DNA from 4 places in the Planococcus lenghuensis genome. Region 1 is predicted to be linked to each of the others. Evidence: riboswitches for the same ligand, from Rfam matches in the RefSeq annotation. Region 1 holds a riboswitch; each other region holds the start of a gene.
What was found. A riboswitch is a leader RNA that binds a small molecule or an ion and turns the genes downstream of it on or off. The one in region 1 is predicted to bind thiamine pyrophosphate.
Positions count from the first base shown of each region.

Region 2: it holds a riboswitch for thiamine pyrophosphate, as region 1 does, so the genes downstream of both, B0X71_RS09680 (YkoF family thiamine/hydroxymethylpyrimidine-binding protein) here and B0X71_RS04205 (lipoate--protein ligase family protein) in region 1, are expected to answer to the same signal.
Region 3: it holds a riboswitch for thiamine pyrophosphate, as region 1 does, so the genes downstream of both, B0X71_RS08255 (3-oxoacyl-ACP reductase) here and B0X71_RS04205 (lipoate--protein ligase family protein) in region 1, are expected to answer to the same signal.
Region 4: it holds a riboswitch for thiamine pyrophosphate, as region 1 does, so the genes downstream of both, tenA (thiaminase II) here and B0X71_RS04205 (lipoate--protein ligase family protein) in region 1, are expected to answer to the same signal.

Region 1 covers NZ_CP019640.1:824,065-827,511, reverse strand. Annotated here, with positions in the region: gene lipA (lipoyl synthase) at 8-952, opposite strand; gene B0X71_RS04205 (lipoate--protein ligase family protein) at 949-1,785, opposite strand; TPP riboswitch at 1,893-1,999, opposite strand; gene B0X71_RS04200 (aldo/keto reductase) at 2,618-3,447, opposite strand, start outside.
Region 2 covers NZ_CP019640.1:1,882,123-1,885,569, forward strand. Annotated here, with positions in the region: gene B0X71_RS09670 (ABC transporter ATP-binding protein) at 1-543, opposite strand, end outside; gene B0X71_RS09675 (ECF transporter S component) at 530-1,111, opposite strand; gene B0X71_RS09680 (YkoF family thiamine/hydroxymethylpyrimidine-binding protein) at 1,113-1,703, opposite strand; TPP riboswitch at 1,798-1,903, opposite strand; gene B0X71_RS09685 (hypothetical protein) at 2,560-3,000, shown strand; gene B0X71_RS09690 (universal stress protein) at 3,166-3,447, opposite strand, start outside.
Region 3 covers NZ_CP019640.1:1,624,391-1,627,837, forward strand. Annotated here, with positions in the region: gene thiD (bifunctional hydroxymethylpyrimidine kinase/phosphomethylpyrimidine kinase) at 1-2, shown strand, start outside; gene thiE (thiamine phosphate synthase) at 1-639, shown strand, start outside; gene thiW (energy coupling factor transporter S component ThiW) at 636-1,124, shown strand; gene B0X71_RS08255 (3-oxoacyl-ACP reductase) at 1,214-1,975, opposite strand; TPP riboswitch at 2,059-2,165, opposite strand; gene B0X71_RS08260 (hypothetical protein) at 2,353-2,895, shown strand; gene lysA (diaminopimelate decarboxylase) at 2,960-3,447, opposite strand, start outside.
Region 4 covers NZ_CP019640.1:1,620,627-1,624,073, forward strand. Annotated here, with positions in the region: gene B0X71_RS08215 (universal stress protein) at 1-68, shown strand, start outside; gene B0X71_RS08220 (hypothetical protein) at 101-427, shown strand; gene B0X71_RS08225 (hypothetical protein) at 567-1,133, shown strand; TPP riboswitch at 1,272-1,378, shown strand; partial or broken gene tenA (thiaminase II) at 1,466-2,149, shown strand; gene thiM (hydroxyethylthiazole kinase) at 2,151-2,936, shown strand; gene thiD (bifunctional hydroxymethylpyrimidine kinase/phosphomethylpyrimidine kinase) at 2,933-3,447, shown strand, end outside.

The sequences.
Region 1 (3,447 bases):
TAGACTTTTAAAATTCCACGTCTTCAAGTTCATCACCTTGGGACTCATAGCCCTTCATGTACTTGATGCGGCGCTGTGCAGCCGTTTCGCTCACTTGTTCATCAGCATGGTAAGACGAACGCACCATCGGCCCCGCTTCGCAATGCTTAAAGCCTTTTTCGAGTGCGATCCGCTTCAGTTCTTCAAACTCGTCCGGATGGTAATACCGCTCCACATTCAAGTGCTTGCGGGTCGGCTGCAAGTACTGGCCAATCGCCATAATGTCCACATTATGCGCCAAGAGATCATCCATCGCCTGCAGGATCTCTTCCTTCGTTTCTCCAAGCCCGACCATCAGACTCGATTTTGTCGGAATATGCGGCGCGATTTCTTTTACACGTGCAAGCAGTTCCAGTGAACGGTCATAGGTTGCTTTCGCCCGGACCCGTTTGGTGAGGCGCCGCACGGTTTCAATATTGTGGTTAAAGATATCCGGCTGGCTGTCCATCAAGGTGTGCAGGCTTTCATAATCACCTTTCATATCAGACGGCAACACCTCGACAGTTGTGCCCGGCATTCTTCTGCGGATGGCGCGCACAGTCTCCGCAAACACAGCTGCCCCGCCGTCTTTCAAATCATCTCGTGCGACTGCCGTCACCACGACGTGTTTCAGCTCCATAATTTCCGTCGATTCCGCGACCCGTTCCGGCTCACCCCAGTCGAGTTCATTCGGAAGACCGGTCTTCACAGCGCAGAACCGGCATGCACGTGTGCATGTATCACCCAGGATCATGAATGTCGCAGTGCGGCGTTCGCTCCAACACTCGTGGATATTCGGGCATTTTGCTTCTTCGCACACTGTGTTCAAGTTTTTTTCGCGCATCAATTTTTTCAGGTCATTATAAGTTTTGTTGGTGTTCAGCTTCACTTTCAGCCATTCGGGTTTTCGGACATGCTCATTCGCTTTTGTCACACAGATCGCTCCCCTTCTTTTTCTCTCAGGTAATTCCACTCATCACTGCTGTATTTCTGTTCAAGTTCATGTGCTTCCGCCAGCATTTCCGCCGGAGGATCGAACGGCTGCAGCGTGATGCTAAGGCCTTGTTCGAAACCCGCCTGGAAAGCGGCTTTCACTTCATTGAAACTTACCGGTTGTGGTAGAAGATCATTGATAGCCACTGCCCGGTTCCGAAATGCTGCACGCACTTTCTCTTTCACATGTTCATTCGGATAAATGAACAGATCGAACAACTTGTCTTCATTCAAAGCAAGCGGAATGGACCCATGCTGCAGGATGACTCCTTTTTTGCGGGTCTGCGCACTGCCCGCCGCCTTTTTGCCGTCCACGGTCAATTCATACCAGGAAGGCTCTTCAAAGCACACGGCAGAGCCGGATGCCGAGGTGCTTTCCGGGATTGCGAACTCCGTGCGGATGCCGAGTTTCTTGTAGCCTTCAAGCAATCCTTGCGACAGTACAAGATATGCATCCTTCACAGTTTTCGGCATCGCCGGATGCGCTTCTGAAACCAGCACGCTGTATGTAAGCTCCTGGTCGTGAAGCACCGCCTTTCCGCCTGTCTGTCTTCGGACGAGTGGAATACCTAGACGTTCTGCACTAACAGTATCAATGCTTCCATTCACTTTCTGAAAGAATCCGACTGAAATGCCGGCCGGTTCCCAGCCATAGAACCGCAGAACCGGGGGGATTTTCCCGTCACTGTGCCAGTTCAGCAACACTTCATCCATCGCCATATTAAAGGCGGGTGAATTGTGCCCTGAATCGATGAACATCCATGTGTCGTTCATGCTATTCTCCTCTCCGCTGCTGGTTAAGCCTCTCTTTGCTCTGCTCGTCTCAATCAATTAAAAAACACCGCTTTCCATGGAAGGAAGCGGTGTATGCAGGCACAGAAAAGGCATACGCGCCACTTCCCTCCGCTGGCATGGTCCAGATCAGGTTCAAAGGGTCCAAGCTTTGCTTGTCTCAGCCGGTATCAACCCGGCTCCCCCAGTGGTCAGCTACTATTATGTTCACTATCGAGCTTATCATGTTAACAGAAGAATCTCAATACATGATTAATAATTTGATAACGAAAAAAGGGAATTTCTGCCGGACGCAGATAAATTGCTCCAAATCCGGTTTTCCATTGGCTATGTCAGCGAATATTGTTGATATTTATGTTTCCTACGTAATCATGGTGAAAATCAAAAAAATAGTCATTTCGTAGAAGAACCGCTCCAGGCGGACGCTTTCTTACCAGTAGTCAAGCGTTTCCCTTCATTTATTTTATTGGAGAACAGAATGAATGAGGGGCCCGCAGTGGCGGCTTTCCGTTCCGGCGCTCGCTTTCCGCGGGTCCGCCTTTCGTGTTCTCTTTCACTTAGTAAGCATGGACGAAGAAACTTCTTTTCTTATTAACCAGCCGATTGTTCAATAAATTTGGATAAGAACCTTGTTTATTTGCTTCAAAAGATGGAGTAAAACAGCGGAGACCCCTGCGGGGATGCGAAGCGCGGAAATCCACTCGGGCATATAGCCTGAGTTAGTTCAGCGCAAGCCCGCGGAAAACGGAGCTCTTTTATGAATTATCAACAGAGTTATTTAACATAGCTTTCCCATTAAAACATACGATCATCCTTACAAAATCGTCGCAATCTCCGCCAAATCCTCTTCCGATAACTGGATGTTAGCTGCAGTCAGATTCGATTTCACTTGCTCCGGTTTTTTGCCTCCCGGAATCACTGCATCCACACCGGGCTGAGCGAGCAGCCAGGCCAGCGCCAAATTCGAAAGATCCGTCCCTTTCTTATCCGCCACTTTTTTGAGTTCTTCAACGATTGCCAGGTTCTTCTCGAATTCGCCTTCCTGGAACAGCGGCAAACCACGGCGAAAATCCCCTTCCGGCAATTTCAATTCTTTTGTATACTTGCCGCCAAGGAGACCGAATGCAAGAGGGCCATAGGCAATGATCGAAATGTCATTTTCCACGCAATACGGAAGAATATCCTTTTCAATCTCACGATTCAGCATGTGATACGCCAGCTGGACGGCATTCACATCATCCTCTGCATTGGCTTCTTTCAATTGCGCAAGCGACACATTCGATACACCGATCGCCCGGATCTTCCCTTCATCCCGCAATTTCGCAAGCTCGGCTACCGATTCACGAATCGGCGTTTTCCCGTCCGGCCAATGTATGTAATACAGATCCACATAATCCAACTGCAGTCGCTCAAGGCTGTCCTCCAGCGCCTGCCGCATATAGGCCGGATCGTTGTTTTTGGAATTCGTCCGCCAGTCACTGCCGCCTTTTGTTGCAATGACATACTGATTGCGGCCGTAATCTTTCAACACTTCACCGATCAGTTCTTCCGACCGGCCCTCCCCATAGACATCGGCTGTGTCCAGGAAAGTCACACCATGATCCAACGCCGCGCGAACCATGTGCTTGCCGTCTTCTTCATCCA
Region 2 (3,447 bases), 1.1 Mb from region 1:
GTACGGATCAAGATGGGCGATCGGCTCATCCAGCACGAGCACTTCCGGCTGCATGGCGATCGCACAGGCAAGTGCGACCCGCTGTTTCATCCCGCCGGATAACGTTTGAATGACTGCATGACGGTATGGAGTCAGACCGGTTAATTCCAATGTAGCAGTTATGGTGCTCTCCATTTCTGTCCGGCCGATCTTCAGGTTCTCCAGCGTAAATGCCAATTCCTGCTCGACTGTGGGCATGCAGAACTGCGCATCGGGATCCTGAAGCACCGTCGCTGTCTGCCGGCATATCTCGCCGGGCGCGTAAGTTGCAGCCGGTTTCCCGAACAGCTGAACGTGACCCGTGAGCACTCCGTCGCAGTTATCGGGATACAGCCGGTTCAGTAAATACAAGAGCGTGCTTTTGCCCGATCCGCTCACACCGCTGATGACGAGCCGCTCCCCGGGATGAACCTCAAAAGACAGGTCCTGCAATGTATTCCGCTCCTCGTCCGGAAAGCGGAATGCAACGTTTTCAAATGAAATAACCGGTTCACACACGGGCATCACCTTTTTTGTCATACGAAATGGCATAACCGCGGAGAGAACCGGACAACAGCAGACCATCTGCCAAATACTTGCCGCCAAGTCCGGCGATCAACGCCCCGCTCAGCACCCGCAACGTGAACATGAGTGCCACAAACGACGGATCCAGTGCCGCATAGCCCGACAGCAAATAGCCATAGCCGAAGCTGAACACGGCGGACCCGGCACCGGCCAGCATCAACACCCACGTCTGATACCGCTTATAGCCCGTTGCGGCGAATACCGCTTCTGCGCCGAGTCCTTGGACAATGCCGGACAGAATGAGCCGTGGGCCGATCGCATTGCCAAGCATGACTTCGACAGCCGCTGCCACCGTTTCCGACACGAGCGCCGCACCGGGCTTCCGGATGATGTACGCGCACAGAATCGAGACAATGAACCAAATGCCGAAGATCCACTCGTAGGCGATGGGGCCGATGAACCCGGCCCAGATGTTTCCGATATGGACGAATAGCAAGTAAACCACGCCGAACACAGCGGCGAAGACACTCATCAAGATGATTTCTTTCAGTTTCCATGACTTCAGCATATTATTGCCCTCCGTGCGACGGGCTATTGAGGCTCATCGAGACGGTCATGACGAGATGCGGGAATCGACTGGAGCGGGCATGCGTGAACGCCTTTTCGTAAAAGGCAAAGACGTCATGGATGTCGCCATGGATGCCGCTTGCGTAATGCATCGAGTCGTTGAAGACGCCGCGCGCCTTTGCCCGGTCGACTTCCCGGTAAATGATCGCCATGTAGTCCGGATTATTCATCGGATAGAGCGCGAACTGCGAAGAGACATATTGGTTCCGGTCGTCTGTGTTCTGGAGTTCATCATCCGCTTTCAAATACACATCGCCTTCCGTGTCACCCGGACAACCCGCAGAAAAGGTGCCGGACAATGCCACATGTTCACCGGTCTTTGCCGCATGAAGCGTAAGGGCTTTAGCGACATTGAAGACGTGTGGCTGCTTGCCCCGGATGACGGTTGAGACGTCATCGGTATGCATCCAGACCCGGGATGTATCGGTTTCGTGAAGAGCCCCTTTGATGATGTCGATAAACCGGTCGCTCATCGGATGAAGCGAAAACCGAAAGCCGACGATCGGGCTTGTGCCGCAGTGCTGTTGTTCCATTTTGAATTCCTCCTTGTGTTTGAGTCCATGAAAAAAGGCCGCATCCGCGAAGATGCAGCCACGTATCCATAGCAATCAAACAAAAAGAAGTGTACGGAACGTCACTGCACTTCCTCACGCCGGTATTATCCGGATCGAGTCATAAGGGATCGGAGCTCGCGCTCGCATCTCAGCCAAAGTGGGCACCCCCAGTGCAGAAAAACGGTATGCAGTTTTTGTCATGTACCGGATGTTTCCGGCACCTTCAGTGTACAGGAGGGAAAAACGGATGTAAACCGGTTCTTGAATAGAGATCAATCAAAATCGGTGATAGCGGAGGGACGTGAAGAGAATGACTGAAAAAGATTAGCCGGCCCGGCGTGCTCTCAACCTCATGTTTTTAGCGTGTGCATTCCGACTATTACAGGATTTCCGAGACAGCGGCAAATCAAGCGAAAACCAGGAGGGGCAACAAAAAGACAACCCGTATAATTACCCTTTTTTTGATTCCGAAAAGCAGATATGTACCAGTGATTTAAGGTTTTTCTATTAAGTTAACGGATTATTGATAAAACTACCGGAACGGCTATACAGCCAAATAGACCTATTAAAGGTCATTGACGGAAACGGCACTTAATATCGGCATTTCAGGTCTGGAGCTCTTGAGAAGAACCTGGATGTACATGATTGCATTAATCTCAAAAGATACGCGGCGAAGCATTTAATTGAGCAGTTATTTTTGCCGGGTACTTTACTGGCATATATGCCATGAGAACTTTTGGCTTTATGGAAATTTGCGGTAAACTAAACGTAGAGAAAAGGGTTGGCAATCCAAGGAATAATGCGTGATCCCGTTCGAAAAGAAAAGAGGGAGAAGATGAAAAGGAAATGGTTGCTGTTGCTGATCGCTGCCCCCGTTTTATTTGTTGCAGGCATAGTGGCGTTCGGGTGGTTCATGTGGGTGTATGAGCCTGTGCCGAACGAAAACGAAGTGGAAGAAATGGTGGGGGCGGATGACCTCACGAAATTTGGGGAAGTTGAAGGATCGTACCTTCTGACGCCGAGAAACTACGGTTATTACGATGATGAAGGCATTTATATTGTTAAGCAGTACTTGGATAAAGGTGGAGAATACGGAGACCAATACGTCTATATAGGAGAAGGTATGAGACTGACGGACAGTGATGAGCGAGCCATCAGCCAAGTGGAAGCCAAATATGCGGAGCGGCTGCTTCAAAATCATTATGAGAACCTGCACGTGATATCGAAACACAAGATGCATGTCTACCGGGATGATGAAAAAGTGGAAGAGGACTAATTCAATTTCTTCAACGAAGGATACGAACAGTTCCTGCAGTTTTGATTGTCGTTCACTCGGGTGAATTGCGCGTCTCGCAGCTCAGAACAAGAAGCGCAGCCGCCCGTTTTCCATCTCGCAGGCAGCTGCGTTACTGACGATTCCTCAGTTTGGGCATCTTGGATCTCAGCTATTGGCTTCCGCGTGCTCTTCGGTGCGGACGACCAGCACGTCGCATCGGCTGGTGCGTACGATATGTTCTGAGACGCTTCCGAGCAGGAAATGTTCAATAGGGCCCATGCCGGTTGCGCCGCACACGATCAAATCGGCGTCGAATTTCTTTGCAACATTCCGGGAAATCGCCGTCTTTGGAAAACCGACGGCCACGACTGTGTCCACGCGCTGAATTCCTGCCGCTTCCGCCTGCTGTTTATAGTCATCCAGCATTTTCTGATTCGATTTACGTAG
Region 3 (3,447 bases), 800 kb from region 1:
AAGCCATCGGTCTACTTCATTATGGGAACAACAAACGCAGTGGGCCGGGACCCGTTAGTTATTTTGGAAGAAGCGTTAATTGGCGGCATCAGCCATTTTCAATTAAGAGAAAAAGGGACAGCGGCATTAACCGGTAAAGAGCTGAAAACATTTGCGTTGGCATGTCAAAAGCTCTGCCGCCGCCATCGGGTGCCGTTCATTATAAATGATGATGTCGAACTCGCATGTGCCATCGATGCAGATGGTGTCCATGTCGGGCAGGAAGACTTGGACTGTGCATCGGTTCAGAGCCGGATCGGAAAGGATAAAATTCTTGGAGTTTCGGTTCATTCAGTCGAAGAAGCGAAGCGGGCGGTAGCTGATGGAGCAGATTATGTCGGAATGGGGCCCGTCTATGGCACCCGTTCCAAAGATGATGCGAAACCGCCTGCAGGCATTGTGGGGATTGTGGCTGTTAAAAAAGCGTTTCCTGCGCTATCAATTGTCGGCATCGGCGGAATTAAACCGGAAAATGCCAGCGCCGTCTATCAGGCGGGCGCGGAAAGTGTAGCGGTCATTTCATCTCTTGCAGGAGCGGAAGATGTACGAGGTCAAGTGAACCTCTTTAAGGAAGCATACAAAGGAGCTCCTCAATTATGAAGACAAAGCAGATGGTACTGATGGCCATGTTTGTCGCTATCGCCGTTGCGGGCTCGGCGTTTATTTCGTTTCCAGCAGGTATCGCCCGCGCTTATCCGATTCAGCATGCCATCAATGTCATGGCAGCGGTTCTGTTCGGACCGGGTCCGGCGGTTTTGATCGCTTTTCTGACCGGTGTGGTCCGAGTCATGACCGGAACAGGTTCATTGCTTGCGTTTCCAGGAGGCATGATCGGGGCATTTCTTGCGGGCATCCTGTATTTGAAGTTCGGGAAATTGTGGCTGGCTGCAGTTGGCGAAATTATCGGCACCGGGATTATCGCCTCGCTGATTGCTGTTCCGTATGCCCGGATTTTGATGGGAACAGAAGCGGCCGCTTTCTTTTTCATGCCACCGTTCCTTGTGTCGAGTATAAGCGGTGCAGTGCTCGGTGTTATCCTTGTTTCGAGACTAATGAAATCCAAAGCGACTCAATTGCTTTATTAAGAAATTCGAGTAGGAGTCGGGATACTTCAAAATAAGAAGACATAAGAAAGACTCCGGCAGTAGTGCCGGAGTCTTTCTTTTAGTAGCGGTCAATGCATCACGAGACCGCCGTCGACAATGAGGTTCTGCCCGGTGACCGCCCGGCTCCAGGGGGATGAGAAAAACAACACAGCATCCGCCATTTCCTCAGGAGTCGTCACACGCTTTAACGGGGTGCTCGCGCTGATCAGATCGAAGACATCGTCCGGAGTGGCAGCACTGGCATCCGTTTTTTGGAGCAGCCCGCCGGATACCATGTTGACGGTAATACCGTTTGCGCCCAATTCGTTTGCCATTGTCCGGGTAAAGCCAATCAATGCCGCTTTGCTGGTGTTGTAGTCATGATAAGGCACAACGGGGTTTTGGACCAAGTTCGTCCCGATTGTAATAATTCGACCGAAATTGAGCCGGGACATACCTTCAACTGCAGCTTGTGTGGTATACAAAGAAGCTTTTACACTGCCGTCCAGCTGGGTTTGATAATCTTCCCACTGGATCTGCCCGGCATTCTTCCGGTTTACCGCATCGAATGTAAAATTGATTAACGCGTTATTGACAACGGTGGTGACAGATTGGTTGAAATGTTGTTCCGCTTGTTCAAACAGCCTCAGCACGGCTTCTTTGTCGGTGACATCCGCTTGGATTGCAACAGCGTGATCGCCGATATCCTGGACGACCTGCTGTGCTTTTTGTTCGCTTTTGTAAAAGTTGACGACCACTTTGGCACCTTCACGTCCGAAGGCTTTTGCGATTGCTGCTCCCAGTCCTCTGCTGGCGCCGGTTACCAGTATGACTTGGTCTTTAATTTCCATGAATGTTCTCCCCTTTATTGGTTGGTATACAAAAACGCCGCTCCCCCGGGAAGGGAAGCGGCGTGTGCAATCCATTAAAAAGAGAGCAAGATCCGCCACTTCCCTCCGCTGGTATGATCCAGATCAGGTTCAAAGGGTCCGAGCTCTGCTCGTCTCAGCCGTTTTTCATGCGGCTCCCCCAGTGGGCGATTCGTATTCGGTTATGTTCTTTTCAAGCGTAGCACACTGCAGGCGAAACGACAAATTGTCCTCTAATGCCCTCCGCCAACCTTTCTCCCGGATTAATTTTTTGAAACCTTTTCCTCTTATAACCGACTACTATATCAATAACAGGGAATTTGCTGGAAATCATTGAAACTTGAAAGGGAGACAAGAAAATGAAATTAATTGTCTTATCGCTGCTGTTGCTGCTGCTTATCGGGTGCGGTACAACAGAAGGAACGATGAATGAACCGGAAACTGAACCTGCTGATGAACCGGCAGAAACGATAACTGCTATGCCTGCAGAAATGCCGGAGGACTTTGATTTTTCTATTCGGTATGGCATTACCAGTAAGAACGAAGTGGATACGTTCGACGATACGGTCACGAAGGATTTAATTACCAACGGAACGGCTTCGGCAGACATTAAGTTGTCCGACGAAGAAATGAAGCTGGTGTATGAAAAAATGCAGAAAATCAACGCGATGGCCCCAAAAGAACTCGTCCCGGATGCCGGATGCATCCACACACCACATGAAGTGGATATCTGGAAGATTCAGGCGCTCGGTGAAATCATCACGCATGAAGTCTCCCAAAAGTATTGTGAACTGACAGAGGACGCACAGGAACTGCTCAATCTGCGAAAATTCATCGTTGATCTGATCGAGGAAAAAGAGGCATATGAAGAATTGCCGGAAGCAGAGGGGGGTTACGCATAGTCCGCCTAAATTCATGCGTAAAATGAAAAATGGCCCTGCAATTCGCAGAGCCATTTTTGCCCGTTCACTTCGTTTTTCCCAATTGATCGTCCGTCACTTCATTCACAAGCAAATCTTCAAGCGACTGCCGGCGGATGACGAGCCGGTGATCATTGCCGCTCACAAACACGATAGCCGGTTTCAGCATCTGGTTGTAATTCGACGCCATCGAGTAATGGTAAGCGCCTGTCGACAGAACCGCAAGCAGATCCCCTGGCTCGACCGGCGGCAGTTCAATGCCTTTTGCGATCAAATCGCCGGATTCGCACAACTTGCCGGCCACTGTGGTTGTAATTTCTTTGCCTTCCGGCTCGCGATTGGCAAGCTGCAATGTATATTTTGCATCATACAGCGCAGTGCGGATATGATCGCTCATGCCGCCGTCAATGGATACATACGTGTTGACGTCGGGAATGTCTTTCACCGTCCCGACGCGGTACAACGTCAAGCCTGCTTCACCGACAATGGAACGGCCGGGCTCAAGCGACAGGTGCGGCACCGGATAATCCAGTT
Region 4 (3,447 bases), 800 kb from region 1:
TGAGTGCATGTGATGTGCTGGTTGTCCGGACAGAAGAAGAAATCGATGAAGCAGCCGCGGAAGCCTGAAGAAACGCATTTCCCTACATGGAGGCGAGCGCATGAAACTGGCAAAAGTTCCTGAACATAAACCGATTCCTACAAGCGAAACCCGGGTGTTGAAATGGGTCGGAGGCGGACTGGAAGCGGCGCTAGGTATCCCGATTATTGGCGGATTATTCATCATTAGTTTGAATTGGATGCCACTGCTCATCATGCTGGCTTTTCATATTGTTGCCTTAATCCTGACCATCCAAGCAGGCCGCAAAAGAACGGGCCATATATTGGGCATTATCGCATCGGCTGTTGGCTGGATTCCTCTCATAGGCATGATCATGCATATCATCACGGCCACATTCCTGATGATCGAAGCCGGACAAGATGAGTGATCCGCAGTAAAAGCGCTGATCAAAATACGGCAGAGAATTGGGCAAAGAGCACCGGATGACGGTGCTTTTTTGCTTGATAACGTTAGACTGGTCGTAAATACATATAATGAATTTAAGTCAACTGATCCGGAGGCTGGACATGAAGAATACTATCATTCAATCGGCATTCATTATCATAACAATCAGTCTTTCTGCCTGCGGGCAAGCAGAGAGCCCGCAAGCAGAAAATAGACAGGAAATGGCGGAATTCTATATCGCCGCATTTGAGACCCTCCTGGCCGAAGATTCGGGGCTCAATGAAGGGATGGAGTATTTGATCATTGATTTCGAGGAGCTGCCTGCAGCTGACGGCGGGCCTACGGGGAATGCGGCGACAGAACCACAAACTGCTGAAGAGAGTGGGGAAAAGCCAGGGCCAGAAGTGATCGCAGAGGTCCTGGTATATTTCGAAGATACCTATGGGGTGGAGACCCGGGAAGGCGACATGCAGACAATTGAACAGGAAGGAATGATGGATGAAGAGACAATGACCATTGATGGCATTCTCCTGACGATTGAAGACGTTCGGTTTACCAGCAAGACGGAGGCCATCATGGAAGGAACAAAATTTAAAGGCGGTCTCGGTGCGATCGGACTTCGAATGGAATTGAAGGAACGGGAAAGTACTTGGTCAGTCGAGCAAACGGAAATGCTGTGGGTCAGCTGACCAAGCATGCTTTCAGAGCAGAAATTCAAGGATATCATGGCGGCTATTGATGGCTGTTCCGGTAAACTGCAAGTTCTGTTTAAGCATTTTTGAGAAAGTTTCGCTTTTATGGTATAGTGATTCCGACAACAAAATATCGCAATCCACTAGGGGAGCCGTATGAAAAACGGCTGAGACGGGCAGAGCCTGGACCCTTTGAACCTGATCTGGATCATACCAGCGGAGGGAAGTGGGCGAATGCACGCTTATTTTTCATCTCAGCTGAATTGCAGACGCCGCTTTCCTTTACTGGAAAGCGGTGTTTTTTATTTGCAGAAAAGGAGATGGAAAAGATGACTTTTTGTGAGGAAATCCGGTTGGAAAATGATGCGCTATGGGAAGCGAGCTTTAATCATCCATTCGTAAAGGGAATCGCGGAAGGGTCGCTGCCATTGGATGTGTTTCGGTTCTATGTGATGCAGGATGCGTATTACTTATCCCATTTTGCGAAAGTGCAGGCACTCGGAGCTGCAAAAGCGAAAGACTTGGAAACGACGAGAAGTTTCGCTCATCATGCAGAACAGACATGTGCGGCAGAAATGGCGCTGCATGAATCATTCATGGCGTTACTTGGTGTGACAGAAGCTGACTGGGCCGCATTTGAACCGTCGCCGAGCGCATATGCCTATGTAAATCACATGCATGTTTCGGCGGAAGGGGATCTTGCTGACGTGCTGGCTGCAATTCTACCTTGCTATTGGCTCTATCACGAAGCCGGCGAACGCCTGAAGGGAGCACAACCCGACCATCCGATTTTCGAGAAATGAATCGGGACTTACAGTTCCGAATGGTTCGGCGAATTGGTGAATGAACAAATTAATCGGATGAATTCCCTTGCAGAAGATTTGCCGGAACAGCGTCGACAAGAATTGAAAGAGCGCTTCCGACGGAGCAGCTATTACGAATGGAATTTCTGGGAACAGGCGTGGACAATGGAAAATTGGGCGCTAAAAACCAAAAAAGAAGCGGGTGTGTAACATGCTGACACAAATCAGAGCCGAAAAGCCGATTATTCACTGCCTTACAAATCATGTCGTCTCAAATTTCCAGGCGAACGGGCTTCTATCACTCGGAGCTTCCCCAATCATGGGAGAAGCACCGGAAGAAGCAGCGGATCTTGCGGCTCTCGCCGGAGCGGTTTCACTTAACATCGGCACATTGAATGAAACAACTGTGACAAGCATGTTGATTGCCGGAAAAGCGGCAAACAAAAAAGGAGTTCCGGTTATTTTGGATCCGGTCGGAGCCGGAGCCACGCCGTATCGCCTGTCAACGGTGAAGCGGATACTGGAGGAAGTTGAAGTCAGCGTCCTTCGCTGCAACGCCGGTGAGCTTGCTGCGATTATGGGGGCAGATTGGCAATCAAAAGGAGTGGATGCCGGAGCAGGGGAAGCAGATATAACCCAACTTGCGCGAAGCTCGGCGAAAAAGCTTTCAGTAATCGTGGCTGTCACCGGAAAAACCGATGTGGTGACAGACGGGGACACTGTTATCGAAAACGCATCCGGTGATCCGATCATGACTTCCGTTACGGGCATGGGGTGTCTGCTGAGTGCTGTGGTTGCGGCATTCTCGGCAGTGTCACCGGATCGCCCGCTTGCTGCGGCTGCAGAAGCACTCCGGTTTTACGGACTTGCCGGAGAGAAAGCAGCTCAGCATGTGAAAGGGCCAGGCAGTTTCCAAACTGCTTTCCTTGATGCATTATCATCTGTCAGACAAAGCGATATTGATGAGCTTAACCGAATGGAGGATGGGGCTTTATGAGTATGATGAAACAAGTGCTGACGATTGCCGGCTCAGATTCAGGCGGCGGCGCCGGCATTCAGGCGGATATCAAAACGTTTCAGGAACTCGGGGTTTATTCCACATCAGTTCTGACAGCTGTAACCGCCCAGAATACACGTGGTGTCCATGGGATTTATCCGATGACAAGAGAAGCCGTGGAAAAACAGCTCGATGCCATCGGGACGGATTTTCAGATTGCCGCTCTGAAAACCGGCATGCTGTTTGATGCAGAGATCATTGAAGCGACAGGAAAAGGGATTCAGCGCTACGGATGGAAAAACGTCGTCGTGGATCCGGTCATGATTGCGAAAGGCGGAGCTTCGCTTCTGCAGCAGGAAGCGGTGGATGCGTTGAAAGCGTACTTGCTGCCGCTTGCCGAAGTGGTAACACCTAATATCCCGGAAGCGGAAGTGCTAAGCGGCATAGCGATCCATAATTCAGCTTCCCGCGAGAAAGCGGCACAGGAAATAGTATTGGCAGGCGCAGCTTC